4 regions of the Bacillus atrophaeus genome follow, and region 1 is predicted to be linked to each of the others. Evidence: riboswitches for the same ligand, from Rfam matches in the RefSeq annotation. Region 1 holds a riboswitch; each other region holds the start of a gene.

Region 1 (7,314 bases):
TTTTAATATAAGCGTCTGTTTCACTTTCCCGAATAATATTTCGGATCCACTCATTCATTTCATTTTTCAGCCAATGGCGGATCGGCACTGGGAAACCGAGCTTTTTGCGGTTCAGCACGTGATCAGGAACAACGCCCTCTGCCGCTTTGCGAAGCAGATATTTCGTTGTGCCGTTTTTCGTTTTTAATTCATCCGGAATTTTTGAGGCCACATCGAATACGACCTTGTCCAAGAACGGTACACGCAGTTCTAATGAATTGGCCATTGTCATTTTATCCGCTTTTAACAGAATATCGCCGCGCATCCATGTATGAATGTCTACATACTGCATCTTGTTAATGTCACTGTATGAGCTGCTTTCTGTAAAGTACGGCTTCGTCACATCGCGGTAAGAAAGCTGCGGATTATAATGTTTGAGAAGCTGTTTTTTCACAGGTTCTTCAAAGATTTTCGCGTTTCCGATATAGCGGTCCTGAAGCGGCGTACATCCTCTGATCAGCAGGCTTTTGCCTCGCATTCCTTCGGGCATGACAGAAGCTACATACAAAAGCATCTTTTTCAGACCGGACGGGATGCGTTCAAACGGTTTAAGAGAAAGCGGTTCGCGGTAAATATTGTATCCGCCGAACAGTTCGTCAGCCCCTTCGCCCGATAACGCGACTGTTACTTGTTTTTTCGCTTCTTTTGCGACGAAATACAATGGAATCGCAGCCGGATCAGCAAGCGGATCATCAAAATGCCAGACAATTTTCGGCAGTTCGTTCATATATTCTTCCGGAGAAATAACGGTGCTGAAGTTTTCTATGCCAAGTGCAGCTGCCGTTTCCTTCGCAACATCAACCTCACTGAACCCCTGCTGTTCAAATCCGACAGAAAATGTTTTCAAGTTCGGATGAAATTCTTTAGCAACGGATACAATAAAGGAAGAATCAATCCCTCCTGAAAGGAAAGAACCGACTGGCACGTCACTTCTCATATGAACCTTAACAGAATCAAAAATCGCGTCTCTTACTTCCTTGACAAGCTTATCTTCATCTGAAGATTGAACAGGCTTGAAATGCGCTTTGAAATACGTTTTAAAGGTGATATCGCCTTCCGGGCGAATCGTAAACTGCTGTCCAGGCTCTACCTTTTTCACATTCACGTCCAGCGTGCCAGGTTCAGGAACAAATTGGAACGACATGTACTGCTGAAGTGCCTCAGTATCCAGTTGAATATGGCTTTCAGCAGCCATTAAGCTTTTTCTCTCTGAGGCAAAATAAACCTGATCATTGATCGTTGTGTAATATAACGGCTTAATGCCAAATGGGTCTCTTGCGCCGTACAAGACATGATCATTTTTATTCCAAATCAGAAAAGAAAACATTCCGCGTAATTTTGAAGCGGCTTCTTCTTTATAATGACGGTATGTCGCAAGAAGGACCTCTGTGTCTGAATCTGTGTTGAATTGGTATCCTTTTGATTCAAGCTCTTCTCTCAGTTCAATATAGTTATAGATTTCTCCGTTAAAGATAATCCAATATGTTTCATCTTCATATGATAAAGGCTGCCCGCCGTTTTCTACATCAATAATGCTGAGCCGTCTGAATCCGAATCCGACATGCTCATCATGGTAATACCCATCACTATCAGGACCGCGGTGAACGATCATCTGATTCATCTGTTTGATAAGTTCTTCTTGATCTGCGGTTTGAGTTAATGGATGCTTGTTAAAAACTCCAACAAATCCACACATATTATTGCCTCCATATTATTATTTTCATGATGAAATCCCTCTTTATAGACGCACCGGATATTAAATCGTTTCACTGTTATGTAAAAAAATAAACCTGGGCCTAATGAAAAAAGGGAAAGCCGCTTATAAGTAAGCGGCTATATAATTATTCTGCTAAAGCCTCTTTGCGAAGCTGGTCAGCCTTATCTGTACGCTCCCACGGAAGGTCAACATCATGACGTCCGAAGTGACCGTAAGCAGCCGTTTGTTTATAGATCGGACGGCGCAGATCAAGCATTTTGATAATGCCGGCCGGGCGCAGATCAAAGTTATTGCGTACAACTTCAATCAGCTTTTCTTCAGAAGCTTTTCCTGAATCAAAAGTATTAATGGATATGGAAACCGGCTGCGCAACACCGATAGCGTAAGCAAGCTGCACTTCGCAAGAATCCGCAAGACCCGCTGCCACAATGTTTTTCGCTACATATCTAGCTGCGTATGCCGCTGAACGGTCTACCTTCGTTGCGTCCTTACCTGAGAACGCGCCGCCGCCGTGGCGTGCATAGCCGCCGTACGTGTCAACGATGATTTTACGTCCTGTAAGACCGGCATCTCCTTGAGGTCCGCCGATTACAAAACGTCCTGTCGGGTTAATGAAGTATTTTGTTTCTTCATCAATTAATTCCTCAGGAACGACAGGATTAATGACGTGCTCCTTAAGATTGCGCTGAATTTGCTCAAGCGAAATTTCAGGGTGATGCTGTGTTGAAATAACAATCGCGTCAATACGGACCGGCTTATTGTTCTCATCATATTCCACAGTTACTTGAGTTTTTCCGTCCGGACGAAGGTAAGGAAGAATATCTTCTTTGCGTACTTCGCTCAAGCGGCGCGCTAATTTATGCGCCAATGAAATCGGAAGCGGCATAAGCTCTTTAGTCTCGTTGCACGCATAACCGAACATTAAGCCTTGGTCTCCTGCACCGATCGCTTCGATTTCAGCATCGCTCATTGTGCCTTCACGGGCTTCAAGCGCCTGATCCACACCCATCGCGATGTCGGCGGACTGCTCGTCAATAGACGTTAAAACAGCGCATGTTTCAGCGTCAAATCCGTATTTCGCGCGCGTATAACCAATTTCTTTGATCGTTTCACGCACCGTTTTTGGGATATCAACATACGTGGATGTTGTGATTTCTCCGCTGACAAGCACTAAACCTGTTGTAACGGACGTTTCACAAGCAACACGCGCATTAGGGTCATGTTTTAAAATTTCATCTAAAATGCTGTCCGAAATCTGGTCACAGATTTTATCCGGATGCCCCTCCGTAACAGATTCTGATGTAAATAAACGACGATTTTTACTCATGATTTGCTTCCTCCTGGCAAAAGACCTCCCGATAGGCCTTTTATATATGATACGGAACTCGCTCCCTCTTATACAATGTCATACTTTATATTAGAGAATGTTAATTGGCATATTTATGAAATAAAAAAACCTTTTCCACTTGAGGAAAGGGTTGGTTGTGTGTGCCTTTCACTCTTATCGCTCAAGGAATAAATAACCTTGCAACAGGTTAGCACCTTGGTTGTCCCACATGTGTTTCCACATGCTTTTTAAAGAGAAACCGGTTGCTGGGCTTCATTGGGCCTGTCCCTCCGCCAGCTCGGGATAAGAGTATCCGCTCAATAAAATATCTTATCTTATAAGTGTTTATGGTGTCAACAAGAAACAGGAATTAGCAGACTTTATTTCAAAAGTGCGTTTCAAAAACACACACAAAAAAACATCAAATAGTATAGACTATTGGTATTAATGTGTTATACTATTTTACAAATGGCAAGACACAATAAAAGATAAAGGAAGGTTTCTATGAACTCAGTTGATTTAACCGCCGATTTGCAGCTCTTATTAACAAGTCCGAACGTGCAGCATAATTTATCCGTTCCGCAGCTCACCGAAAAAGTAATTGCCCGAAATGAAGGCACATTAACATCGACAGGCGCCGTGAGGGCCACAACCGGCGCTTATACCGGGCGTTCTCCTAAGGATAAATTCATCGTACAGGAACAAAGCACGAAGGATAAGATTGATTGGGGTTCTGTGAACCAGCCGATATCAGAAGAAGCATTTGACCGGCTGTACACAAAGGTCGTCAACTACCTGAAAGAAAGAGATGAATTGTTCGTCTTCGAAGGTTTTGCAGGCGCAGATGAAAAATACAGGCTGCCGATCACTGTCGTAAATGAATTTGCATGGCACAATTTATTTGCCAGACAGCTTTTTATCAGACCGGAAACAAATGATAAAAAAACCGCTGAACAGCCGTTCACCATTCTTTCCGCGCCTCATTTTAAAGCAGACCCGGAAACGGACGGCACACATTCTGAAACATTTATCATCGTTTCATTTGAAAAACGAACCATTCTAATCGGCGGGACAGAATATGCCGGTGAAATGAAAAAATCCATTTTCTCAATTATGAATTACCTTCTGCCTGAACGGAATATATTGCCGATGCATTGTTCAGCCAACGTGGGCCGGGAAGGAGACGTCGCTCTTTTCTTCGGTCTGTCAGGCACCGGAAAAACAACATTATCCGCAAGTTCAGACCGCAAGCTGATCGGCGATGATGAGCACGGCTGGTCCCATACGGGCGTCTTTAATATAGAAGGCGGCTGCTACGCCAAGTGTATTCATTTAAGCGAGGAGAAGGAACCCCAGATTTTCAACGCGATTCGTTTCGGATCAGTGCTTGAAAATGTCGTCATAGATGATCAGACGCGTGAGGCAAACTACGATGATTCTTTTTATACGGAAAACACTCGTGCCGCTTACCCGATTGATATGATTGACAACATCGTGTCACCAAGCATTGCCGGTCACCCGTCTGCCATTGTTTTTCTGACGGCCGACGCATTCGGCGTACTCCCGCCAATCAGCAAACTGACAAAGGAACAGGCGATGTACCATTTCTTAAGCGGCTATACAAGTAAGCTGGCCGGAACCGAACGGGGCGTCACTTCACCAGAGACCACGTTCTCCACATGCTTTGGCTCACCGTTCTTGCCGCTGCCTGCCCATGTATACGCTGAAATGCTTGGGAAGAAGATTGATGAACACGGCGTGCAGGTTTACCTTGTCAACACAGGCTGGACTGGCGGAGGTTACGGCGTCGGAGAACGCATGAAGCTTTCTTACACACGTGCAATGGTCAGAGCCGCAATTGAAGGCGAATTGGAGAATGCAGAGATGAAGACGGATACTGTCTTTGGTCTTCATAGTCCGGTTCATGTGCCAGGCGTTCCTGATGACGTCCTTCAGCCGGAAAAAACATGGAAAAACAAAGAAGAGTACAGAGAAAAAGCAGTTTACCTGGCTAATGAATTCAAAGAAAACTTCAAGAAATTCTCACATACAGGCGCGATTGCAGAAGCTGGCGGTCCGCTCCTTTAAAGATTGCTTTTCAAAAGGCCAAGAGCTTGTTTCGCTCTTGACCTTTTCTTTAATTTGTGGAATGCAGAGAAGTCAGTTTGTATGTAATGCCTGTCCGGCCGTTTGACCACTCAAGCTTTTGCACTTCAGCCGTTCCCGACTTCTCGCCAAACTTGGTCTTCCGTACATCCATCGGAATATCGAGAGGATAAATGCGGTACCCCTCTTTCTCAAGCCGGAATATATTCTCCTCTATCCGTTCTTCTTTACCCTTCGTTACAATCATTGTATTAAATTCAACAGGCATTCCCAAATTGAAAACCCCTTTCGTTCTCTTTTTCTCTTCCATCATATCATAATCCGTCCGCTCACTGGTTCTTCATCCATTGTGTGAGCTCCCGTACGATACGTCTGTTTTGCTGCGGGGGAAAATAGTGCGTAAACCCGCTGAAGTACCATGTTTCCACCGGCTTATGCAGCTGTTTTAATTTGTCCTCCAATAAGTAGGAATGCTGAATGGACACGTTTTGATCTTTTTCCCCATGGATCAAAAGCACTGGCGCCTGAATGCGGTTTGTTTTATCAAACGGCGACCTCCGTTCATATTCCTCCGGCACTTTTTTCGGCGTGCCCCCGATTACCCGCTTCATCATTCTGCGCAGATCTTTCCGCTCCTCATAGGTCAGGAACATATCACTGACGCCTCCCCATGACACAAAAGAAGCGGCACTTTTCCCCATTTCAATCGCAGTCAGTATACCCATGATCCCCCCGCGTGAAAATCCGAAAATATGGACTCTGCCCGCCTTTACTTTCGGATGTTCTTGAAGCAGACGAAAAGCAGAAAAGGCATCCTCCCTGTCCTCTCCGGCAAAATCCTCGTTGCCCTCTCCGCCCTGGTTCCCTCTGTAAAAAGGCGCAAAAACCACAAATCCCTGAGAAGCAAACTGGATGATCCGCCCCGGCCTGACCATTCCGACATTTTTGATCCCGCCCCGCAAATATAAAAAGCCGTCATACATCCCGGGCGCCGCAGGTTCCGCCAGCAATCCCTTCACTTTTAACCCGTCTGAAAGATAGCTGACTGTATATAAACGCACATGCTGATTAGGAGACGGGAACCTTTTTTTCTCAACTAGCAAATCTGCTGCCTCCTTCATCATTTTTTCTTTATTCTTTCCAGTGCTTTAAAAATAAATGATCTTTTACCTATGAGAGTGCACTGGGCATTCACACATTTTTATACCCATCATACGATATGTAAAGCGAAAAAGTATATTGATATGATGCTCGAATAAGGAGGTTAACCCCGGTGAACAAATGGATCCAAACAGGCTGTGCCATTGTGTGCAGCGCTTTTCTCATCTTTGCCCTGTCAGCCTGCAAGCAAGAGGCAAAACTGACGAAGGTCAAAGTGGCTGAAGTCACCCATTCGATTTTTTATGCACCTTTGTATGTTGCAGTTTCAAAAGGTTTTTTTAAAGAAGAAGGACTGGATATCGAGGTAAACACAACCTGGGGCGGCGATAAAACGATGACGTCACTTCTTTCCAACGGGTCTGATATTGCGCTTGTCGGGTCTGAAACATCCATTTATGTGGAATCTCAAGGAGCCAAAGACCCGGTTATTAATTTTGCCCAGCTCACTCAGACTGACGGCACCTTTCTCGTAGCGAGAGAAGATATTGAAAACTTTGACTGGGATATGGTTAAAGGAAAGACCTTCCTCGGACAGCGAAAAGGCGGAATGCCTCAGATGGCGGGCGAATTTGTACTCAATAAACACAATATTGATCCGCAGAAAGACGTTGACCTCATTCAGAACATTGACTTTGCGAATATCGCAAATGCATTCGCCTCCGGAACGGGTGATTATGTCCAATTATTTGAACCGACCGCTTCCCTTTTTGAAAAAGAAGGCATCGGACATATCGTCGCTTCATTCGGTGAAGAATCAGGCAGGGTCCCTTATACAACGTTTATGGCAAAAAAAAGCTACCTGACCGAACATGAAGAAACAGCGGAAAAATTCACCCGCGCCGTGTATAAAGCGCAGCAGTGGGTGGAAAAGCATTCGTCAAAGGAAATCGCAGAAGCCATTCAAAGCGAATTTGACGATACAGAGCCGGAGATCATCGAAGCGTCTATTGATCGCTATAAAAAG
Region 2 (7,314 bases), 1.7 Mb from region 1:
AATATGGGCCATCCCCAGTTCTTCCATTGCAATTGAAGAAAGCAAAAGGTTGATGGTATCATCTCTCGAAAGTGTAACAACCGGTGTAATATTAGGTAAATTAGGTTGTGACATCATGTCCCTCCTTTATCAAAGTGGGTGAAGTCTTTTAAGCCGCGGTTCAATGAGAATTTTGTCCCTGTTATTTGCGTGAACGCACTGCTATACATGTATATTCATCGAATATGTCCATGTTTCAGGTCTGCTTCTTCATTTATAAAACGCCTGCTTGTAACAGCAGGCGTTTAATGGATGATATCAGTATTCTTTTTTATCGGCAAAAGCCTGCCAAGCCTGAAAAGGAGATAAGTGTTCTGAAAGATGCACTTGACGGAATGGTATGACCCTTTCCGAAAGCGGCTTTTCAATTTCATCATATATAAATGAATCATCAAATCCGGCATTTGCTGCATCAGTATGCTCAGAAGCATAATAAACCGCCTTTAGCCTAGCCCAATAAATAGCGCCCAAACACATCGGACAAGGCTCACAGCTTGTATAGAGAATACAATCATCGAGCTGATAAGACCCAAGCGCTTTACATGCGTTTCTGATCGCCGTTACTTCCGCATGGGCTGTCGGATCATTGCTTGTTGTCACATTATTTTGTCCCTCTGCAATAATCTTTCCGTCCTTTACTATAACTGCTCCGAAAGGACCGCCGATCCCGGCATTCACCCCTTCAGCAGCCAGCTCGACAGCACGCTGCAAGAACTCATTATGATTCATCCAAAAACCCCTCCAGTCGATCGAATAATATAAGTATAGCCGAAATGAAATTGAAAGAACATTCTCGAAAAAGGCAAAAAGACACAATCATTTTAGAAAATTTATTACAATAAGAAACAGGAGGAGGGAGAAGGTGTTATCTTTGTATATCGTCAGACACGGCCAGACGGAATGGAATACGGAGCACAGAATGCAGGGTTGGCAGGACTCTGATTTAACAGCAGAGGGATTAAGGCGTGCCCGCGCCCTTGGAGAACGGCTGAAACATACAGACTTTCAAAAGGTTTACATAAGTACAAGCAAACGAACAGAAGACACAGCGAAAGCCATATTAGGCAATCGTCAGGTACCGCTCGAAAAGGAAGATCTATTTAGAGAAATGTCACTTGGAACATGGGAAGGAAAAAAGCAAGAAGACATTGAAAAAGAAGAACCTGAACGCTTGCACGCTTATTTTCATCAGCCGACAGCATATCAGCCTGCAGACGGGGAAACCTTTGAGGAACTTGAACAAAGGGTTAAACGTGCTCTCCAAATGCTGACAGACCGTCACCAGTCAGGCAATGTCCTGCTGGTGACCCACTCTGTCTTTATTTTAATGCTGCTGAATATTGTGAAGAAGCGGGGAATCTCAGAGGTGTGGAATTCCTCTTACATACATGATACGTCATTGACACTATTAACAATTGATGCGGCTGGAACGATAACTATTAAAAAAGAGGGGGACGGGGAGCATCGGGAAAGTGCTGTCTCTCTATAGAAAACAGTATGTCGACAAACCCCCGCATTTCGAATAGAAAGGAGGACCAACGGCTAAAGCACGGGGCTCTGCCCGAACGCCGTTGTCAACACCTCCTGTGAAAGTCCGCTCGATCAATCACACTGAAAGGCGGACAAAAGCCAGATCATGATAAATGACCTGGCTTTTGTCAATAGCGGATGGTTTCTGGCAAATATCTTTATACGAGCTGACTTTGCTTCGCTCTCGCTTGTTTGGCCGCTTCGACCATATTTTTTAGTGCTGCGATGGTTTCTTCCTGATGTCTTGTTTTCAATCCGCAGTCAGGGTTAACCCAGAAACGGTCTGTCGGGCAGACAGTGAGCGCTTCGTCGATGATTTTGTAAATTTCTTCAGTCGGCGGTACACGCGGACTATGAATGTCATATACGCCCAGCCCGAGTCCTTTCAGGTAAGGGTGGTCTTTCAAGTAGTCTAAGAATCCGCCATGGCTTCGGCTGTGCTCAATTGTGATGACATCCGCATCAAGGTCATTAATCGTGTCCACAATATCTTCAAAGTTGCTGTAACACATATGCGTATGAATTTGTGTATCATTTTTCACGGCAGACGTTGTTAGCCTGAATGCCTCGGCAGCCCACGTCAAGTATTCTTCCCAGTCGTTTTCTTTTAATGGAAGGCCTTCGCGCAGAGCAGGCTCATCCACTTGGATAATTTGAATGCCGGCATCCTCCAAAGCTTTTACCTCTTTACGAAGCGCCAGACCGATTTGGAAGGCGATTTCTTTTCTTGAAATATCGTTCCGAGGGAATGACCAGTTTAAAATCGTAACAGGACCTGTCAGCATTCCTTTGACTTGCTTGGATGTTAACGATTGGGCGTAAACTGTGTCTTTCACCGTCATCGGTTCGATAAATTCAACATCCCCGTAAATAACTGGCGGACGTACGCAGCGTGAGCCATATGATTGTACCCAGGCATATTTTGTAAAGGCGAAGCCCGCAAGCTTTTCACCGAAGTATTCGACCATATCAGTCCGCTCAAACTCCCCGTGAACAAGGACATCGAGATCCAGTTCTTCCTGAATGTCAATCCATCTTTTTGTTTCAGCGTTGATGAATTCCTGATATTGCTCATCAGACCATTCGCTTTTACGCCATTTTTGGCGTGCGCTCCGGACTTCAGCAGACTGAGGGAAGCTTCCGATCGTTGTTGTCGGGAGAAGCGGCAGACCCAATGATTCATTTTGTATTTTCAAGCGTTCCTCAAACGGGATCGGACGCTTGAAGTCTTTTTCAGTTAATTGATTAAGCTCTTCCTTTTGCTCGGAATTTGCACCTGTCGCAAACTGTTTCAATGCCTGCAGATCAGCTTTAGCCTGTTGAATGTCTGCGCTGATGGCTGCTTTTCCTGACAGCAGGCCTTCCTTCAATGCAGAAAGCTCAGCTAACTTTTCTTTCGCGTAAGACAGGCCGTTCAGCAAATCTTTTTCCAAGTGTTCGTCAGGGTGTTTCGCAACGGGAACATGAAGCAGGCTGTTAGAAGGCTGAATCCACAGCTCATTAATATCCGTGCTGCTGAGAAGGGCGAGGATCGCGTCCAGCCGTTCGTCAAGGTCAGTTTTCCAGATGTTACGTCCGTCAATCACGCCTGCTGCAAGCACTTTATCTTTCGGAAAGCCGTGCGCTTTCAGCTGTTCAAGGTTTCGGCCTTTATCATGTACAAAATCAAGCCCGATTCCTTGGACTGGGTAGGAAATCAATTCTTCATAAGCATCAACCGAATCAAAATAAGTTTGCAGAAGCACGTTAAGGCCGGAAAGCTCGTTTGTGATGGCTTGATATAGCTCTTTCGCTGCTGAAACATCTTCAGAAGAAGCTGTCACAAGCGCAGGCTCATCAATTTGAACCCATTGTACGCCTTCTTGTTCAAGTTCTTTTAAAAGCTGGACATAAAGCGGAACAAGGCGCTTTTGAATCTCTTTTGCTTCTGATTGCTCGTAGCCCTTAGCAAGCGTGACAAAGGTGTAAGGACCGACGATCACCGGTTTTGTTTCTACGCCAAACGCCTGCTTAACCCGGCGGTAGTCTTCAAGCTGTTTATTTCTGGTGAGACGAAATTCAATATCTTTGTTGTATTCAGGAACGATGTAATGGTAGTTTGTATTAAACCACTTTGTCATTTCGCTTGATACAGCGTCTTTAATACCGCGGGCAAGGGCAAAATATGTATCTGTAGCGTCTGTTATATGTTTGAATCGTTCTGGGATCCAGTTAAAGCTGATCGCTGTGTCCAATACATGGTCATAGTGGGTGAAATCAGAAACTGGCACAATATCAATCTTTTGGTCAATCTGCGTTTTAACAGCAGTTAAAAACAATTCATCCATTTGTTTGAGGAACGTGTCCTTGTCGCTATTCCCTTTCCAGAAAGCTTCAAGCGATTTTTTCCATTCTCTGTTTAAACCAATTCTCGGAAAACCCAGATTCGATGTTTTGATCGTTGTCATTATTATTTTTCCTCCTTTTATATAAAACACTCTTTTCCCCGCTAAAAAGGGGCCAAGAGGTTTCCTAACAATAGAAACAAAAAAGCCTCTTTCCCAAGAGAGAAAGAGGCTTTTATTCAAACGTCAGCCTCTCTTATCTCTCAGATAAATCTGATGGAATTAGCACCGTGCCTTAAAGAGACAAAAGTCTCGGCGCGAAAATCAGTGCGCCCCATTTCACAATGGCATTACGGTCGGTTGCTGTTGGGGTCAAAAGGCCAATCCCTCGCCCAACTCTCGATAAGAGAAAATCTTATTAATTTTTAGAAAAGTTAAATCATTTGTTGGTAATCTTAACAGCTTTTCAAATTCATTGTCAATAAAAATTCGAAAATTCATTTCAAACTTTTTGGCAACGTTTGAAACAGGATAGAAGGCTTACCAACGAATATATTATCGTGAAAAAATAAATCTATAGAGACAATAAGTGTGCCTGCTCCGCTTTTTCCGATAAAGCATCAGGCGCGGTCAAATAGAGAAATCCATTGCCGGCCAATGTTTTTGAATATTGAAGCGGCAGAGTGCGGCGCACAAGCTGCGCATAAATTTCAGACTCTGACAGCGTTCTTTGGAACGCGTCTTCTTCAAATCCTTTAATCAAAGCAAGCGCTCCGCTGACGTGGGGGGCGGCCATTGAAGTGCCTGTCAGTTTTCCATACTTCTTATTCGGAAGAGTGGACAAAATATTTTCCCCGGGAGCAACAAGGTCGATTTCTTTATTTGCGTTTGAAAATTCTGACGATTCACGCGCGACCGATACAGATCCGACGGCGATGACTTCGTTATAAGCGGCTGGATAAGAAAGCTCTTCAGTACGCTCATCTCCGTCACCTTCATTCCCGGCGGCGCAAACGACAAGCACTCCGTTTTTCACGGCGTTTGAGACGGCTTCCTGCAGCTCAGGCACATCACTCGGTCCGCCGAGCGACATAGAGATAATATCAGCCTTTTGCTCCACAGCATAGTTAATGCCGTTGATAATCCACTCGTACTGTCCGCTTCCGTTTTCGCCTCCCAGAACTTTAACGATTAAAAGGCTTGCTTCCGGTGCGACACCTGCGATACCGCCGTTTGAATCATTAGCGGCGATCGTTCCTGCGACGTGTGTTCCATGGCCGTTGTAATCAGAAATGGCGTCTTCCTTGCCGCCGTCATCGTCAGTAAAGTTCTTGCCTCCGATGATCTGATTTTTTAAATCAGGATGCTCCGTATCGCAGCCGGTATCCAGCACAGCGACCGTCACATTCTTCCCTTTAAACCCTTTCTCCCACAATTCTGGCGCCTTAATCACTTTAATACCCTCTGGAAGCTCGTTCACATCCATAATCTTCTCATTTGTGACATACGGGATCAAGCGGATTTCACCATTCATAAAAAAGCCCTCCTTTTTTATGCTTGCAAGTGGATACAAGGGTGTTGCTTCCATTATATGAAAATAAAGTAGAGACGGATAGAGTCATTTGAATTATTTTGAAAATAGAGGAAAGAAGAAAATGAACTAAATATTTTGAAAATAATGTATTTTAAGAGAAAAACAGCAAATTAAGGAAGGACTATAGATATGGCTGGGATTCAGCTCTTTGTCGGGTTATAATAGTTTTTGGGAAAGGAGCAAAGCAATGAAACTGAATGAGAAATTATTTACGTTTTTTTCTGACCATGTTGAACAAATGGCTAAAGAATGGATCGACACAATGGAAGAAACCGATCCGGATTCTATCTATGCCTTAAAAGATCCAGTTGTGGTTGAGGAACTGACTGAGCAGGATAAAGAGTTTTACAGAAATCTCAACCAAATGTATATTAAGCCTGAGAAAGAATTTCTTCAAGTATTTCAAGAATGGGTTATCGAACTCACAAACGATCAGAAACATTTAGATACGCCAGTCCAATACGTAATCCGTGAATTTATGAGAAACCGGACATTATATAAGAAGTATTTTGACACGTTTGTTGCATCGAACTCATCTGAGTTTGCAGAAGGGGAAAGTAAGAAGTGGGCTGATTTGATTGTAAAGGTATTTGATTTTACGATCTATACATTTGTGGATCATGCTGAGAAAAATGCTAAAAAGCAATTAAATGCGCAGAGAGAAATGATTTTAGATTTAAGCTCCCCTGTCATTACTCTCAGCCAAAGAACTGCTCTCCTTCCGCTTGTAGGGGATATTGATACCGAACGGGCAAAATTCATACTTGAAAATACGCTTGACGCCTGTGCGAAAAGACGTGTTGAGCATTTATTAATCGACCTTTCAGGTGTGGTTGTTGTGGATACGATGGTGGCTCACCAAATTTTCAAATTAATCGAGGCGCTTACTTTGATCGGTGTCAGCTCTACTTTGTCAGGAATCAGGCCTGAAATCGCCCAGACGGCTGTCCAGCTAGGGGTTGACTTTACGAATATCAAGATCAAAGCCAACCTTGCCCAAGCTCTCAACTATGATAAATAAGACAATCACCATGTAAAAAAAACCACTATTTAAAAATAGTGGTTTTTTCACGTCAAGAAAAGCATAAAGAGATAAAAAAGCTAACGCTGAACAGCAAAAGCACCAGAAAGAAAAACAGCCAATCACGGGGTGCGACCGTAAGGGTTCTGTAGTACGTCCGATTCCGGCTGCCGGTAAAGCCTTTAGATTCCATTGCAATTGCCGTCCGTTCAGCCTTTCTGATGGCGCTCGCCAGTAAAGGAATCGTATATCGCTTCATAGATGCGAGCTTTTCCTTCAGTCCGTTTCCGGATGCGCCGCCTCTGATTTTGTGCGTCTGCTGAATGATCTGAACTTCGTCTTTTAACAGCGGAAGAAAACGAAAACCTGCGATAATGCCGTACGCAAGCTTCGGTGAAAGCCTGCATTGCTGAACAAGGCTGAGCATAAATAATATCGGATCAGTCGTGAAAATAAACATCATGGAAAGGGCCGAAAAGCATAAAATACGAAAACCGAGTGAAATGCCTACCAAAGCATTTTCACGGTTTATTTCAAAAGGGCCGGCTTCAAACAAAAAATTGTCAGCGGTCGTCGGCACTTTACCGAAGACCGCCGCTGTCCACATACACCCGGCTGCCAAAATCAGAAAGGGGATCGTAAACAGGAGCCATTTTTTCAGAGAAATTCGTGCCGCGGACAGAACCCCGACTACGATAATCACATAAAAACATGCTGGAGTGTAGGGGTTATAAATGAACGACAGCATCACAACACAGCAAAACACAGCAGCAGCTTTTATTGTCGGATTAATGGTTTGTAATTGC
Region 3 (7,314 bases), 1.9 Mb from region 1:
GACATATTCTTCAGCTCTGTATATAGTTCCTCTGCATAACGCTCTATGTTCTGCTGTTTTTTCATGAGGTTAGTAAAGCATGGAGCGTTTCGCGGAGTATTCCCCAAATCCTGTCCGGACTCCTCGGCACTTGGAGACCATACTCAATTGGATATATTCACCGCAAAAAAAGCAGGCTTGCTCTCTGGCAGCCTGCTCTCTACTTTATTGCTTTTCATATGTCCAGCCGTTTTCCTGATAGACCTTGTTATTCTTCATCAAGTGTCCGAGCGCCCGTTTAAAGGCGGCCTTGCTCATCTGAAAGCGTTGGCGGATATCTTCCGGGTCGCTCTTGTCTCCGTATGGCATGGCGCCGTTTCTCGTTCTCATATAAGTAAGGATTTGCTCGGCGTCTACTGACAACGCATCCTGTTTCCGCGGGAGAAGCGACATGTTCACCGACCCGTCATCCTTCACTTCAATCACCCGTCCTGTGATTCTTGATCCGAGTCTCGGCTCTTCTTTTCTTTCAGAAGGGTGAATGAAGGCGCGAATGCCGTCGTCTGTGATCAGGAAAGAACCGGAAGCGATAAGCCTGTACACCGTTCCTGTCAGCTCTTTATTCATCATATCTTCTGACGCTTCAGTAAACAGCTCGCTGATGATGTCCTCCGGCGCGGGTTTTGCAAACATGCGTCCGCGGTTTGTCACTTTCAGCATACAATACAGCTTGTCCCCTCTTTGCGGCCACACGGATTCGTACGGAGGAAGATGCTCTGTTGCGACAAGCGCGTCCTTAGATAAGCCGACATCGACGAACACGCCCATATCGTCTACTGCATCCACTACATCTACCCATCCATATTGCTCGGCGCTGATGACCGGTATTTTCATCGTTGCCGCAAGCCTTTCCTGCTGGTCAACGTAGATGAATACCTCTACTTCGTCTCTTTCTTCTATATCCTCTGTCACTTCACTGTTATGTAAGAGAACCGTGTCTTCTCCGTCGGTTAAAAAGTAACCGAAATCTGTTTGGTGATCTATACTCAAGGTTAATTGCTGCCCTGGTCTCATGCTATCGTCCTTCCTATTCCGCTTATGTTTTTGGCGGATGTTGTTCCTTATTTTTTTCCAATCATCCCAAATTGATTCTTTGTTCTGTTGGAAGTTTCTCTTTATTCTACTATAATCAACACATAAGTTAAATGTTATGGAGGTTTTCATATGGCAAAAGAAAGTTCTTTTGATATTGTGTCCAAGGTTGAATTCCCGGAAGTCCAAAACGCAATTCAGATTGCATTGAAGGAAATCGGCACCCGCTATGACTTCAAAGGCAGTAAAAGCGACATTACGTTAGAAAAAGAGGATCTCGTTCTGGTTTCCGATGATGAATTCAAAATGAGCCAGCTTAAGGATGTGCTCACAGGCAAACTCATTAAAAGAAATGTTCCGACCAAAAACATCGAATATTCAAAAATCGAGAATGCCTCCGGCGGCACTGTGAGACAGCGCGCGAAGCTAGTTCAAGGGATCGATAAAGAGAACGCCAAAAAAATCAACACGATCATTAAAAACTCAGGTCTGAAAGTGAAATCCCAAGTCCAGGATGATCAGGTACGGGTGACCGGAAAAAGCAAGGACGATCTTCAGCAGATTATGTCTGCCGTCCGCGGTGCTGACCTGCCGATTGACGTTCAATTTATAAATTTCCGATAAATTTTACATTTGCTATTGATTATTGTCTATATTTTCGGTAAATTTGGAGAAAGGAAAATTCCTCATCTCTTTTTGGGGAATTCCGGATTTCATTTGCTCAATTAAAAACTGAATCATTGTTCTTATCAAGAGAAGCTGAGGGACTGGCCCGAAGAAGCTTCAGCAACCGGTGTAATGATTGCATTCGCAGTCATGACCAAGGTGCTAAATCCAGCAAGCTTGAACAGCTTGGAAGATAAGAAGATAGACAAATCTTTTATAAAGTCTTCTTCTTAAGAGGACTTTTTTTAATTCTCTTTTTTCCTTGCTGAATGTTATGAAGGAGGCAGACAATGGGACTTTTAGAAGATTTGAAACATCAGGTATTAATCGGAGACGGCGCTATGGGGACGCTTCTTTATTCATATGGCATTGACAGATGCTTTGAAGAATTGAATGTGTCAAAGCCGGAGGAAATCAAACGAATTCATGAAGCGTATGTTCAGGCGGGCGCACATATTATTCAAACCAATACATACGGGGCCAACTATATCAAATTATCCCGGCACGGACTTGAAGATGAAACCAAAAAAATCAATAAAGAAGCCGTCAAAATCGCGCGTGCCTCGTCTGGCGGAGCGTATGTGCTCGGAACGATGGGCGGCATCCGCACCTTTAACAAAAATGCGTACAGCCTTGAGGAAATTAAAAGAAGCTTTCGGGAACAGCTTTATCTTTTGCTGCACGAAGAGCCGGACGGACTCCTTTTGGAAACCTATTATGATCTTGAAGAAGCACAGGAAGTCTTAAAAATTGCCAGAAAGGAAACGGATTTGCCGATCGTACTGAATGTCTCGATGCATGAACAAGGGGTGCTTCAAGACGGAACGCCTCTATCGGAAGCTCTTCGATCGCTTGTCGGTCTTGGTGCTGATGTGACGGGCATTAACTGCCGGCTCGGCCCTTATCATATGATTGAAGCGCTCACCGAGGTGCCGATTTTTGATGATGCGTTTTTATCCGTTTATCCTAACAGCTCCCTGCCATCCCTAGAAGAAGGACGGCTTGTGTATGAAACAGATGATACGTATTTCCAAAACAGCGCCATTGAATTCCGAAAACAAGGCGCACGGATTATTGGAGGCTGCTGCGGCACAACCCCGAGCCACATTCGGGCCATGGCAGATGCAGTCGGCGGCCTTGAGCCTATTACGGAAAAAGAAGTGAAAGTCAGAGCGCAGGAAACCATCTCCATTCAGCACGAGCGGACCGAGCCGGGATTAGATGAAATCGCCTCTCAAAAAAGGTCAATAATCGTAGAGCTTGATCCGCCGAAAAAGTTGAACTTTGAGAAATTCCTTTCCGCTGCAAGCGAATTAAAAGAAGCCGGAATAGAGGCGCTGACGCTTGCCGATAACTCACTCGCGACTCCGAGAATCAGCAATGTTGCCTGCGGAGCGCTTTTGAAGCAGCAGATGGATATCAGATCTCTCGTTCATATAACATGCAGAGACCGAAATATTATCGGCTTGCAGTCACATTTAATGGGGCTCGACACTTTAGGCTTAAACGATATTTTGGCGGTTACAGGCGATCCTTCTAAAATCGGTGATTTTCCGGGGGCCACATCTGTTTATGACTTAACATCCTTTGATTTAATCAGGCTGATCAAGCAATTCAATGAAGGGCTTTCCTTATCGGGGAAACCGCTCGGCAGAAAGACCAATTTTTCTGTCGCCGGGGCGTTTAATCCCAACGTCCGCCACCTTGACAAAGCGGTGAAACGGCTTGAGAAAAAAATCGATTGCGGCGCCGATTATTTTATCTCACAGCCAGTCTACTCAGAGCAGCAGCTTGTCGACATCCATAACGAAATCAAGCATCTCAAGACGCCTGTTTACATTGGCATTATGCCGTTAACCAGCAGCCGCAACGCCGAATTTATTCATCATGAAATTCCCGGCATCAAACTGTCGGATTCCATTCGCGAGAAAATGGCGCTTGCCGGTGAAGATAAGCAAAAACAAAAAGCGGAAGGCCTCGCCATCGCCCGCTCTCTTCTCGATACGGCATGTGAGCTGTTTAACGGAGTTTATCTGATCACGCCTTTCCTCCGGTCTGACTTAACGGCGGAGCTTACTTCCTATATTCAGAAAAAAGACGAAAAGCGCGAGAATGTGTTTTTGCACTAAACGTGAAAAGGGCTGCCTGAATAAATCAGGCGGCCCTCCTCTTTATGGATGGCAGGTGATAATATAAAGAGGTGTCTCCCCTTCTCTTCAAACCATTAGTAAAAGGAGGATATCATGATTCTTGTCAATGAAATTTCAGCAGAAGATACTTATGAAATCAGACATATGATCTTGCGTCCGCACCAAACGATAGAACAATGTAAATATGAACGAGACAAAGAGGAAGGCAGCTTTCACCTCGGCGCTTTTTTTGACGGAACGCTGATCAGCGTAGCTTCTTTTTATCGCCAAGATCATCCCTTGATTGAAGCTGGCCCATCCTATCAGATGAGGGGAATGGCGACGCTTGCCGGATACCGCAAGCAGAGAGCCGGAAGCACGCTTGTCACTCGCGCTGAACAGAAGCTTGCCGATATGGGGGCAAAAACGGTATGGTGCAACGCCAGATGCCACGTGCAAGGGTACTACGAAAAGCTTGGCTGGAAGGATACTGGTGATCCATTTGATCTCCCTGGTATCGGACCTCATATTGTAATGTATAAAAAACTCAAGTAAGACGGTGATAATGATGCCAATGAGTGATGCTGCGCTTTCCGTTTTAACAGAAAAAGATGTGCCTGGCCTGTTTGCATTGTGCCGGCACGCAGGCTGGCCGGGTTATGATGAGCGGGAGCTGGAGCTTTTGCTGCAAAACGGACGCCTTTTTGGTTATAAGGACAGCAAAGGAACTCTTCTTTCTTGCTCCGGCATTTTTTCATACGGGGCTTTTGCTTCGCTTGGCCTTGTGATCGTACAAAAAGAATTCAGAGGGGCCGGTCTCGGCAAAAAGATGGTGGAAGCATGCATCGGCGAACTAAACGATACCATTCCGATTATGCTTGTCGCCACCGAGCAAGGCCTGCCGCTTTATCAAAAAGCCGGATTTCAGCAAATCAGTTCCATTTATAAGTATGTGTGTGACCGCTTTTTGCCTCACACAGCGGATTCTGATATAGACATTGCACCTTTTCAGCCAAAGGATTTTCAGGCTTTAACAAAAACAGACCGGGCGGCTTTCGGAACAGGCAGAGAACGCCTGCTTCAGCAGCTCATTTCCGGCTGTTTAGAATGTTCCGTTGTCAAAAACAAAGATGGCAGCATTGTCGGGTACGGACTTTCCCGCCAGACGCCGGACAGCTTGAGAATAGGGCCTTTAATCGCACCTTCCAGAGAATGTGCGGCTCTGTTAATCAATGAGCTTGCGGATGGAAAGCAAGGACGGATTCGAATTGATATTTCCGGAGACTACCGCTGTATCGATCTTGATCTGGCGGCCATGGGGTTTGTACGAGATACTGAATCGCCGCTGATGGTTCTTCAAAAGAGCTCTTTTCCGGAACGAAACGGACACTTAGTCGCCGTTACGTCACAAGGACTCGGCTGATTCAAAATACATGATAAATGCCCGAATACGGTCCATTCCGTATTCGGTTTTTTACATATGACTGAGCGTTAATCTTTTCTGAATAAACCGATACATCAAGGACATTCTAACAAGAAAAGGAGTGAGCCTTGGTGGCACAAACAAAACAACCTAATGTGATGACTATTGTGGCAATCGGTTCTATACCGCTCATTTTAACACTGGGTAATTCCATGTTAATCCCGATCTTACCGCAAATGAAATCCGAACTTCATTTATCTCAATTTCAAGTCAGTCTTGTCATAACGGTTTTTTCGATAACCGCAGCTGTTTTTATACCGATTGTCGGCTACCTCGCAGATCGTTTTTCCCGTAAGAAAATTATTATTCCTTGCTTATTTCTGTACGGGATAGGCGGATTAATCGCCGGTTTTTTCCACCAATCGTTTCCTTTGATCATGGCGGGACGCGCCCTGCAGGGACTCGGCGCTGCAGGGACAGGCCCAATCGCTATGGCCCTGTCGGCGGATCTGTTTAAAGGGGCGCAGGAAAGCAAAGTGCTCGGAATCGTCGAAGCGTCAAACGGAATGGGAAAAGTCCTTTCACCCATTATCGGCTCTCTTATAGCCTTACTTGTTTGGTATGGAGCTTTTTTTGCATTCCCTGCATTTTGCGCTCTTTCTATTCTGCTGACGTGGATTTTTATTAAGGAGAAGAAAAAAGAAGAGGAGCCGCCAACCATAGGAAAATACGCAAAAGGATTATTAAGCGTATTTAAACAAGAGGGCAGATGGCTTTTCACCGCATATTTAGCGGGAGCAACTTGTTTATTTACCCTATTCGGGATCTTATTTTACTTTTCGGATGTACTGGAGAAAACCTATGATACCGATGGCGTAAAAAAAGGGCTGATTCTGGCCATTCCGCTATTGGTCATGTGTGTGACTTCATATATTACCGGAAGTAAAATCGGACAAAAGCAATCCTTAATGAAAAAGCTGATTGTTCTTGGTTTGGCGCTGATGACTATTTCTTATGCCACGCTATCTTTTTTTGAACAATTGGTTCTCTTTATCAGCATTCTTGTCATCAGCAGTGTCGGCACCGGGCTTGTGCTGCCTTGTATCAACAGCTTCATCACCGGAGCTGTCGGGAAAGACCGAAGAGGATTTGTAACGTCATTATACGGATCGGTTCGGTTTTTAGGTGTCGCGATCGGACCTCCGATTTTCGGACGCTTAATGGAATGGTCAAGACCCGGCATGTTTTTAAGCATCGCCGGCTTAACACTGGCTGTCGGCATTCTCGTGCTGCTTCTCGTCCATGTGAATCAAAATGAAGAAGAAACCAAAGAGAAAGAAAAGCCGCACCTGTCAAGTGAACGTCTGCAGCCCGCTAAAGAAAGGTAGCACAGAGCTTTGAAAATTGAACGTATTGAAACATTCCCGCTTTTCCACCGCTTGGAAGAGCCCTATGGGGATGCAAATGGATATAAGCAATATCGGACGTGTTATCTCATCAGAATCATTACTGACACCGGGATAGATGGCTGGGGTGAATGCGTAGATTGGCTGCCCTCTTTACATGTCGGATTTACCAACCGCATTATCCCTTACCTTCTTGGAAAACAGGCCGGCTGCCGGCTGCCTTTAGTTCGCACCGTAAAAAAGTGGCATCAGCGAGCGGCATCAGCTGTCAGTATGGCGTTAACCGAGATAGCGGCAAAGGCCGCCAATTGTTCCGTATGTGAATTATGGGGAGGGAGCTACAGGCGGCAAATACCTGTATACGCCTCTTTCCAGTCATATTCTGATCATCAGCAGTGGATCAGCAGTTCTCTTCTTCATACTGAAGCAATGCTGAAAAAAGGGTTTAAACAAATAAAAGTAAAAATAGGCGGCAAATCGTTTGAAGAGGATGCCGCCCATATCAAAGCGCTTCAGCATGCATGCGGCGATTCAGTCTCTATTATATTGGATGCCAATCAAAGCTATGACGCGGCAACCGCTTTACTGTGGGAGCGCTATTTTTCACAATGGACGAATA
Region 4 (7,314 bases), 1.7 Mb from region 1:
TCACATAAGGAAATAAATACATCGTGGAAACGGTTGATTAATTCGGTAATGAAAATCGTAAGCTCTTTCATCAGTTCCCTCTTTCAAATGGAATTCACCAGAAAAAAAGAGCGCCGCAGCAGCTCTCTTTATTATATGAATAGGATCGTGCGTCTATTTATTTGCTTCATACGCAGGCATAACATCGGCGCGGGACCATAAGCCTAGTTTCTTTACAAAGCCCTGTATTCCTTGAGAAGGCTCTTTTTCCTGCATCAGCTGATGGTACTCGTTCATCAGACAGTCCAGTTCCTGGCTGTGTCTGATTGTGTCATACCCTGTAAATCCTTGCTTCTTAGCGGCATCTATCATTAATTTTCTTTTTTCATCAATAGACACCAGCAATTTTTCTTTTTCAGAATATCTACCCATTCACTTCACCCCTCGCCGCTAAAAGAATAGGAAACAAGTTTGTTTGGGTTCTTGAGCATTATTACAGATTATACTTTATTTGTAAACATATTTTCATTAAATATCTTTATATTTTCATTTATAGTAGATATATTGATAGGATTAAGAGAATAATACCCATACGGCAGATATGCTAAACACACATTTGCCTAAATTAGGTAACCAGCAGGAGGGAATTGTTATGCGGAAAAACAGAGCGCTTATCCTTGGGGGAACAGGCGGCAAAATGATGTTAAAAAAGAAAGACCGCAAAAAAGCGATAAATACCGTTACGCTTTTTTTCCAAATGATAAGAGATTGGAAACATGGACGATATCATCGTTCACCGTTTAAAGCTTTTGTACTTGTGGGCATCGCTTTCCTTTATATTGTGTCTCCCATCGACTTCATTCCCGACGTTATTTTGGGGCTCGGCCTGATAGACGATGCCGCGGTCATTGGAATCATCTGGACGCTATTAAAAAAGGAAATCTCCTTATATGAGCAATGGCAGTCCTTGAACTAAAAAAACCCCGTTTGTAAAAAACGGGGTTTTTTCTATTACTGTATACTTTCCTTTTCATAAATTGGAACCCAGCCCTCTGACGTGACAAAGATTCGGACGGCAACAACTTTACGGTCTTCTTGAAGAGTGAAATAATGACGAATGTTTTCAGGAACTGAGATTAAATCTCCAGGGTTTAAACGGACATCGAAAAAGGTGCCGTCTTTGCCTTGAATGACAAATATGCCGTGGCCGCTTACGATAAAACGAACTTCATCATCTGTATGATGGTGTTCTTTTATAAAATTTTGCAGCAGCTCATCGAGTTTCGGATTTGCATCGGATAGGGAGATTACATCCTGCGCTTTATATCCGCGCCGGGCGGAAATATCTTGAATCTCGGCATCAAAAGTGTCAAGAATCTGCTGTTTCTCTTCATCGGACAAGTCGTATTTTTCTGTCAGCTGTTCTGGAAGCTTCGTAATATCCCATTGTTCATAGATGACTTCTTGACTGTCTAAAAAGCTTGCCACTTCCTCTTGATTCTCAATGATTGTATTTGCCTCATCCTGTATTCTGATTGTTGCCACTGTTTTTTCCTCCTTTTTTTATCTCACCAGCTGGTCCCGGAGTGTTTTTAATTTTAAATGGTAGCTGAACAAAAATTCATATGCTTCCAGCACCCTTTTTGCTTCAAAAGCGGTTTTTCCCCAAGCTGTGATGCCATGGTTTCTTATAAGAACCGCTCCGGAATCTCCGGAAACGCAGGCTGCGAAATCCATTGCCAATGTCGGAATGTGCGCGGCGTTTTCAATGATCGGCACCGTCACCTCCGCATTCTCTTCCCACAAGCCAAGCGCTTTTATAATTTCTTGGCCTTTGAACGTAATGTGTTTGTCATCGCCGTAAAGCTCAGAAATTACGTTATTATCAAGTGTGTGGACATGCAGGCAGCAGCCCGCATCTGTTTTTTTGTATAAATACGTGTGGAGAAGGGTTTCCGCCGACGGTTTTAATGAATGTCCGCTTTCGGCAGGTTCTCCGTTCAGGTCTACCAGTAAAAAATCTTCGTCCGTTTCTTTCCGTTTATCCTTGCCGCTCGCTGTGACGAGAAATGTCAGGGGAACATCAGAAACCTTAATGGACAGATTTCCGCTTGTTGCCGGAAACCAGTCTCTTTCAGCCAGTTCACGCTTTACTTCGGCAAGTTCACGCCAACGCTGTTGTTTTGTATCCATGCTTTTACCTCCCCGATGTTTTCGATGCCGCTTTTCACTTCGTAAAAGTCTTGGTAAGGAAGGTGCTGTAACCCTAATTGAACGCATTCATTCAATAAGTAGTCTCTCGCAAAGCAAATATCAGACAATTTGGCAGCTTCCACATCAGTCACTGAATCACCAATCATAATGACAAACTCAGCTTTTTCAGAAAGCTGGCGGATAACCGAAGGCTTACAGCATCCGCATCCATTTGTACAAAGGCTGTCGCAGGAATGAGGCCATTTGATATGAATATATTCGTCTTCAAAGGATGCATGATTGCAATAAATACGGTCTCTGTCTACGATTCCCTCAAGAAGAGGATAAACAAAGAAGTCCATTCCCCCGCTTACGACATAAAACGGAAGCTCGTGCTGGTTGACAAATGATACAAATTCACGAAAGCCATTCCGAATCTTTGCATCTTGTAACACAAATCTTGTAATCTCTTCTTTCATACTGCTCGGAAGAAGGCTGAACATCTGCCCGACTCCTTCTTCAATTGTTACTTCTTTTGACAGGACACCGTCTTTTAAGGCGGTCCATTCCGGCGGGGCGAATTCTTTCATGATGCTGACAATGTTGTCGTTCATTGTGATCGTTCCGTCAAAATCACAAATGATGAGCGGTTTTTTGGTCATACAGCATCAACCTTTCCCCATTTATCTAGAGCAAGTTTCAAATCATTGCACTGCTCCGCTTTTTCATCCGGCGACTGCGCTTCAAGCACGGCGTCAATGATGGCTCTGAATGCTTTACCTCCGCCTTGGGCGCCGTTTGGATGACCGTGAATGCCTCCTCCCGCATTAATCACATGATCAATGCCGAAATCCTTCATCAGGAGCGGAACCATGCCAGGGTGAATGCCCGCTGACGGTACGGCAAATGTTTGCTGAAAAGAATCCTCTCTCACGCACTCATCATGAATAGCGAGAGCATCCTCTTTCGGAAGCGCAACTGACCCGTAAGGAGACGGGAATAAACTGAAATCCGCACCGCAATAGCGGTTTAGTTTCCCCAGCAGGAGAGCGTGTGCAAATCCGTAATAGGGTGATGATGTAAACGCTCCGCTGACTGCCGGATGGGCCATAATCGGAACAGAAACTTCAGGATCTTCGGCAAGGCTCTGCATGACATCCAAGCCGTAAGCGTAGACGTTAAATAACAGCGCGTCCGCTCCAAGCTCAGCTGCACGCCTTGCTTTATCCTTAAGGTCAGCCGTTCTTCCCGTCAGGTTCACCGCATAAAGCGTTTTATGCCCTGTTTGTTCATAGGTTTCACGCAGCACTTGCCTGCCCTCTGTGATCCGTGTTTCAAAGGGCGCCAGATCTGTTTCAAAGAAAATTTCGTCATCCTTGATTAAGTCCACTCCGCCGAGTGCCTGCTGTCTCAGCTGATCTTTAATATCTTCAAGATCTCTTCCTATGACCCCTTTAAAAATGCTCATTAACAGCGGTCTTTCAAACACGCCCAGCGCCTTGCGAATACCGTAAGCGCCAAACTTCGGTCCTGGCAGCCTTTGTTTAAAACCTTCTGAAAATTCCAGATCGGTTAATTTGATTTTCCCGTCAAGTGACAGCTTGCCAAACACAGTCGTCAGCACCGCCGGAATGTCGTATGTAAAATTAATTTCCGGATAAGCAATTGTAATGACCGCTTGTTTTTCCGATTCAAGAGCTCCTTCTTTCTCCTCAACGCTTACGACCCGCCCCTTATGCTTTTGCAGCTGTTCCTGCTTCAGCAGGGGTAAATCCGTCCATGAGCCTACAGTCAGCCCTGTCGCAATCTGTTCTGCTCTTTTTTCACAATCAGACCCCGGATTTGTCAGGAGATATGTTGCCAATAATTCACTCATGGTTGAACTCCTTTCCTCAAAGAACACATATAAAAAGCCTCTTCAAACCGTATTGCGTCTGAAGAGGCTTCGTTTTATGTCCGAATCTTATCTCTCAGCGCTTGCTGCAAGAATTAGCACCGTGCTTTACAAGTCGGTTGCCGGGCTTCATCGGGCTTGTCCCTCTGCCTGCTCTTGATAAGAATATAGATTTTATAAATTATTTTGAATTATCCCATCATTAAAGTGTGTTGTCAATGCTTTTTATTGAAAAGATTCAGTTTGCCGATACGGGAGGCCGCTTCTTTAAGACGTTCCTCGCTCGTTAATAAACCGACTCGAATATAGCCCTCTCCATATTCTCCAAACCCATTTCCAGAGGCAACGGCAACATTGGCTTTCTCAAGCAGCAAATCCGAGAATTCCTGGGAGGTATAGCCGTCTGGCACCGGAAGCCAGGCGAAAAATGATCCCGCCGGAGCCGTGACATCCCATCCGATCTCCCGGCAGGCTGTAATCCACGCCTGCCGTCTGCTCTCATACATGGCGTTTTGTTCAGCCACACACGTTTGGTCTGATAAGAGAGCCGCCGCTGCCGCTTGCTGTGTCGCCTTGAACAGACTGACAAACATATGGTCCTGATAAAGGTTAATGGCTTCAATCACAGATGCATTACCGACGGCAAATCCGACGCGCCAGCCCGCCATATTATACGTTTTAGACAATGTATAGATTTCTATGCCAATGTCCTTTGCCCCTTCAGTTTGTAAAAAGCTTAATGGCTTGTGCCCGTCAAAGCCAACTGCGCCGTATGCGAAATCATGAACGACACAGATGCCGTTTTCTTTAGCCAAGCTGACCGTTTCTTCAAAGAAATCCGAAGTAGCAACGGCTCCTGTCGGATTATTCGGATAATTCAAATACATCAGCTTAGCTTTTTCCTTTACGTCAGAGGAAAGGCGGCTGTAATCAGGCAGGAACCCCCTCTCCTCTATAAGCGGCATCATTTCCATTTCGGCTTTAGCAAGCGCAACCCCCGACCAATAATCTGGATAGCCCGGATCGGGAACTAAAATGGTGTCCCCTGGGTTTAATAAACATTGCGGAAGCTCGACAAGCCCCGCTTTTCCGCCGAATAAAATGGCAATTTCACTTTCCGGATCTGCTTTCACTCCGTATTCTCTTTGATAAAATGCCGCTGCTGCTTTTTTTAAATGATAGGAGCCGCGGAATGATGAGTATTTGTGGTTCTCTGGGTCTGCGATCGCGTTTTTCATTTCTTCGACAATATGATCCGGTGTCGGCTGATCAGGATTTCCCTGCCCTAAATTGATGACGTCGTGCCCTTCTTGCAGTTTTTTGTTCACCTTTTTGACTAAAGAAGCAAAAAACTGTTCGGGAAGCTGTGTTAACACGTGAGAATGTTCAAATTTCATCTGTTTTCACCTTCTAAAAAAATTTCTTGAAATGATAGTCCATCATCATATATGGTTATATATAAAAAGTAAAGGGAAACTTGGAGGTGCTGCAGAGGTGAAATGGACCATATCCTGTCTTCAATTTGATATTGCATACGGTAATCCTTCAGAAAATATAAAAAAAGCTGAATCTTTAATCGAAAAAGAAAGTAAACACGCCGATGTTCTCGTTCTTCCTGAATTGTGGACGACCGGCTACGATCTGACAAACCTTGACCTGTTAGCGGATGATGACGGTCTCGCTGCTCAAAGCTGGCTGAAAAAGACCGCAAAAACGCATGGTGTCCACCTAGTCGCCGGTTCTGTCGCCGTCAGAAAAGGCGGCCATATCTATAATACGATGTACATTGCGGATAAAGAAGGAAAGATCGTTAAAGAGTACAGCAAAGCCCATCTGTTCCAGCTGATGGATGAACACCTTTATTTATCGGCCGGCTCGGCTGATGGTTATTTTGAACTTGACGGCGTCAAAAGCTCGGGACTGATTTGCTACGATATCCGTTTTCCAGAATGGATTAGAAAGCATACGACAAAGGGCGCAAACCTGTTGTTTATTTCAGCGGAATGGCCTCTGCCCCGCCTCGACCATTGGAAAAGCCTTCTTATTGCCAGAGCGATTGAAAACCAATGCTTTATCGCGGCCTGCAACTGCACCGGGTCAAACCCCGACAATGAGTTTGCCGGCCACAGCCTGATTATTGATCCGTGGGGCCGTATTTTAGCAGAGGGCTCTAAGGAAGAAGGTGCTGTACGGGCAGAGGTTGATATAGAAGAAAGTGAAGCCGTACGGAAACAGATTCCCGTTTTCGCAGACCTTCGAAAAGATTTATATTAATATTGCACAACAAAAGTTGTTGACAAATAAACGAAGCACCTGTTAACATTTTCATCAACTGATTAATTCGAATTGCAAGACAAGTGAATATTTTCTCTTATCGAGAGTTGGGCGAGGGATTGGCCTTTTGACCCCAACAGCAACCGACCGTAATGCCATTGTGAAATGGGGCGCACAGATTTTGCGCCGAGACGTTAGTCTCATTAAGGCACGGTGCTAATTCCATCAGATTTATCTGAGAGATAAGAGAGGCGAAACGTGTCTGTTAGCCTCCTTCTCTCCAGAGAAGGAGGCTTTTTTTATTGGCCATCCCCCCGCATTACATAAACAGCTATTCATATTGGAGGGTAAATAATCATGGCAGCAACCACAACACCATTGTATGAAACGTTAAATGAAAGCTCCGCTGTTGCATTGGCGGTTAAGCTCGGCTTATTTCCAAGTAAAAGCACATTGACTTGCCAAGAAATCGGCGACGGAAATTTAAATTATGTTTTTCACGTGTATGATCAAGAAAAGGAAAGAGGACTGATTATTAAGCAAGCCGTCCCTTATGCAAAAGTAGTCGGCGAAAGCTGGCCGTTAACGATCGACCGGGCGAGAATTGAAAGCAGCGCGCTGATCCGCCAAGGAGAACATGTGCCTCATCTTGTGCCCAGAGTCTATTATTCTGACACAGCCATGGCGGTTACCGTCATGGAAGACCTGTCTCATCTGCAGATCGCCAGAAAAGGATTACTAGAAGGGAAGAATTTTCCGAGTCTGTCGGCACACATGGGAGAATTTTTAGGGAAAACTCTTTTCTACTCCTCTAATTACGCGCTTAAACCGCAAGTAAAGAAACAGCTGGTAAAACAATTTACGAACCCTGAGCTTTGCGACATAACTGAAAGACTCGTGTTTACAGATCCTTTCTTTGACAACGACACAAATGATTTTGAAGAAGAACTTCGCCCCTATGCAGAGGAACTGTG

Evidence for each region. A riboswitch is a leader RNA that binds a small molecule or an ion and turns the genes downstream of it on or off. The one in region 1 is predicted to bind S-adenosylmethionine.
Region 2: another riboswitch for S-adenosylmethionine. It lies ahead of metE (5-methyltetrahydropteroyltriglutamate--homocysteine S-methyltransferase); the one in region 1 lies ahead of metK (methionine adenosyltransferase).
Region 3: another riboswitch for S-adenosylmethionine. It lies ahead of AAHT65_RS12800 (bifunctional homocysteine S-methyltransferase/methylenetetrahydrofolate reductase); the one in region 1 lies ahead of metK (methionine adenosyltransferase).
Region 4: another riboswitch for S-adenosylmethionine. It lies ahead of mtnW (2,3-diketo-5-methylthiopentyl-1-phosphate enolase); the one in region 1 lies ahead of metK (methionine adenosyltransferase).

What each region holds. Positions count from the first base shown of each region.
Region 1 covers NZ_CP154443.1:158,417-165,730, forward strand. The annotation lists gene asnB (asparagine synthase (glutamine-hydrolyzing)) at 1-1,735, opposite strand, end outside; gene metK (methionine adenosyltransferase) at 1,881-3,083, opposite strand; SAM riboswitch class I at 3,255-3,393, opposite strand; gene pckA (phosphoenolpyruvate carboxykinase (ATP)) at 3,588-5,171, shown strand; gene AAHT65_RS00900 (DUF2584 domain-containing protein) at 5,221-5,463, opposite strand; gene AAHT65_RS00905 (alpha/beta hydrolase family protein) at 5,519-6,292, opposite strand; gene AAHT65_RS00910 (ABC transporter substrate-binding protein) at 6,463-7,314, shown strand, end outside.
Region 2 covers NZ_CP154443.1:2,738,962-2,746,275, forward strand. The annotation lists gene AAHT65_RS13940 (BclA C-terminal domain-containing protein) at 1-114, opposite strand, end outside; gene AAHT65_RS13945 (nucleoside deaminase) at 298-768, opposite strand; gene AAHT65_RS13950 (histidine phosphatase family protein) at 902-1,528, shown strand; gene metE (5-methyltetrahydropteroyltriglutamate--homocysteine S-methyltransferase) at 1,728-4,016, opposite strand; SAM riboswitch class I at 4,147-4,302, opposite strand; gene AAHT65_RS13960 (S8 family peptidase) at 4,468-5,427, opposite strand; gene AAHT65_RS13965 (STAS domain-containing protein) at 5,675-6,508, shown strand; gene AAHT65_RS13970 (CbiQ family ECF transporter T component) at 6,561-7,314, opposite strand, start outside; gene AAHT65_RS13975 (energy-coupling factor transporter ATPase) at 7,297-7,314, opposite strand, start outside.
Region 3 covers NZ_CP154443.1:2,543,586-2,550,899, reverse strand. The annotation lists gene AAHT65_RS12810 (CvfB family protein) at 205-1,053, opposite strand; gene AAHT65_RS12805 (YajQ family cyclic di-GMP-binding protein) at 1,204-1,695, shown strand; SAM riboswitch class I at 1,815-1,937, shown strand; gene AAHT65_RS12800 (bifunctional homocysteine S-methyltransferase/methylenetetrahydrofolate reductase) at 2,028-3,866, shown strand; gene AAHT65_RS12795 (GNAT family N-acetyltransferase) at 3,981-4,421, shown strand; gene AAHT65_RS12790 (GNAT family N-acetyltransferase) at 4,435-5,289, shown strand; gene AAHT65_RS12785 (MFS transporter) at 5,448-6,677, shown strand; gene AAHT65_RS12780 (mandelate racemase/muconate lactonizing enzyme family protein) at 6,687-7,314, shown strand, end outside.
Region 4 covers NZ_CP154443.1:2,782,292-2,789,605, reverse strand. The annotation lists gene AAHT65_RS14220 (hypothetical protein) at 1-71, opposite strand, end outside; gene AAHT65_RS14215 (aspartyl-phosphate phosphatase Spo0E family protein) at 154-411, opposite strand; gene AAHT65_RS14210 (YkvA family protein) at 632-955, shown strand; gene AAHT65_RS14205 (1,2-dihydroxy-3-keto-5-methylthiopentene dioxygenase) at 991-1,524, opposite strand; gene AAHT65_RS14200 (methylthioribulose 1-phosphate dehydratase) at 1,543-2,172, opposite strand; gene mtnX (2-hydroxy-3-keto-5-methylthiopentenyl-1-phosphate phosphatase) at 2,130-2,834, opposite strand; gene mtnW (2,3-diketo-5-methylthiopentyl-1-phosphate enolase) at 2,831-4,048, opposite strand; SAM riboswitch class I at 4,133-4,232, opposite strand; partial or broken gene AAHT65_RS14185 (pyridoxal phosphate-dependent aminotransferase) at 4,269-5,463, opposite strand; gene AAHT65_RS14180 (carbon-nitrogen family hydrolase) at 5,561-6,340, shown strand; SAM riboswitch class I at 6,435-6,589, shown strand; gene mtnK (S-methyl-5-thioribose kinase) at 6,698-7,314, shown strand, end outside.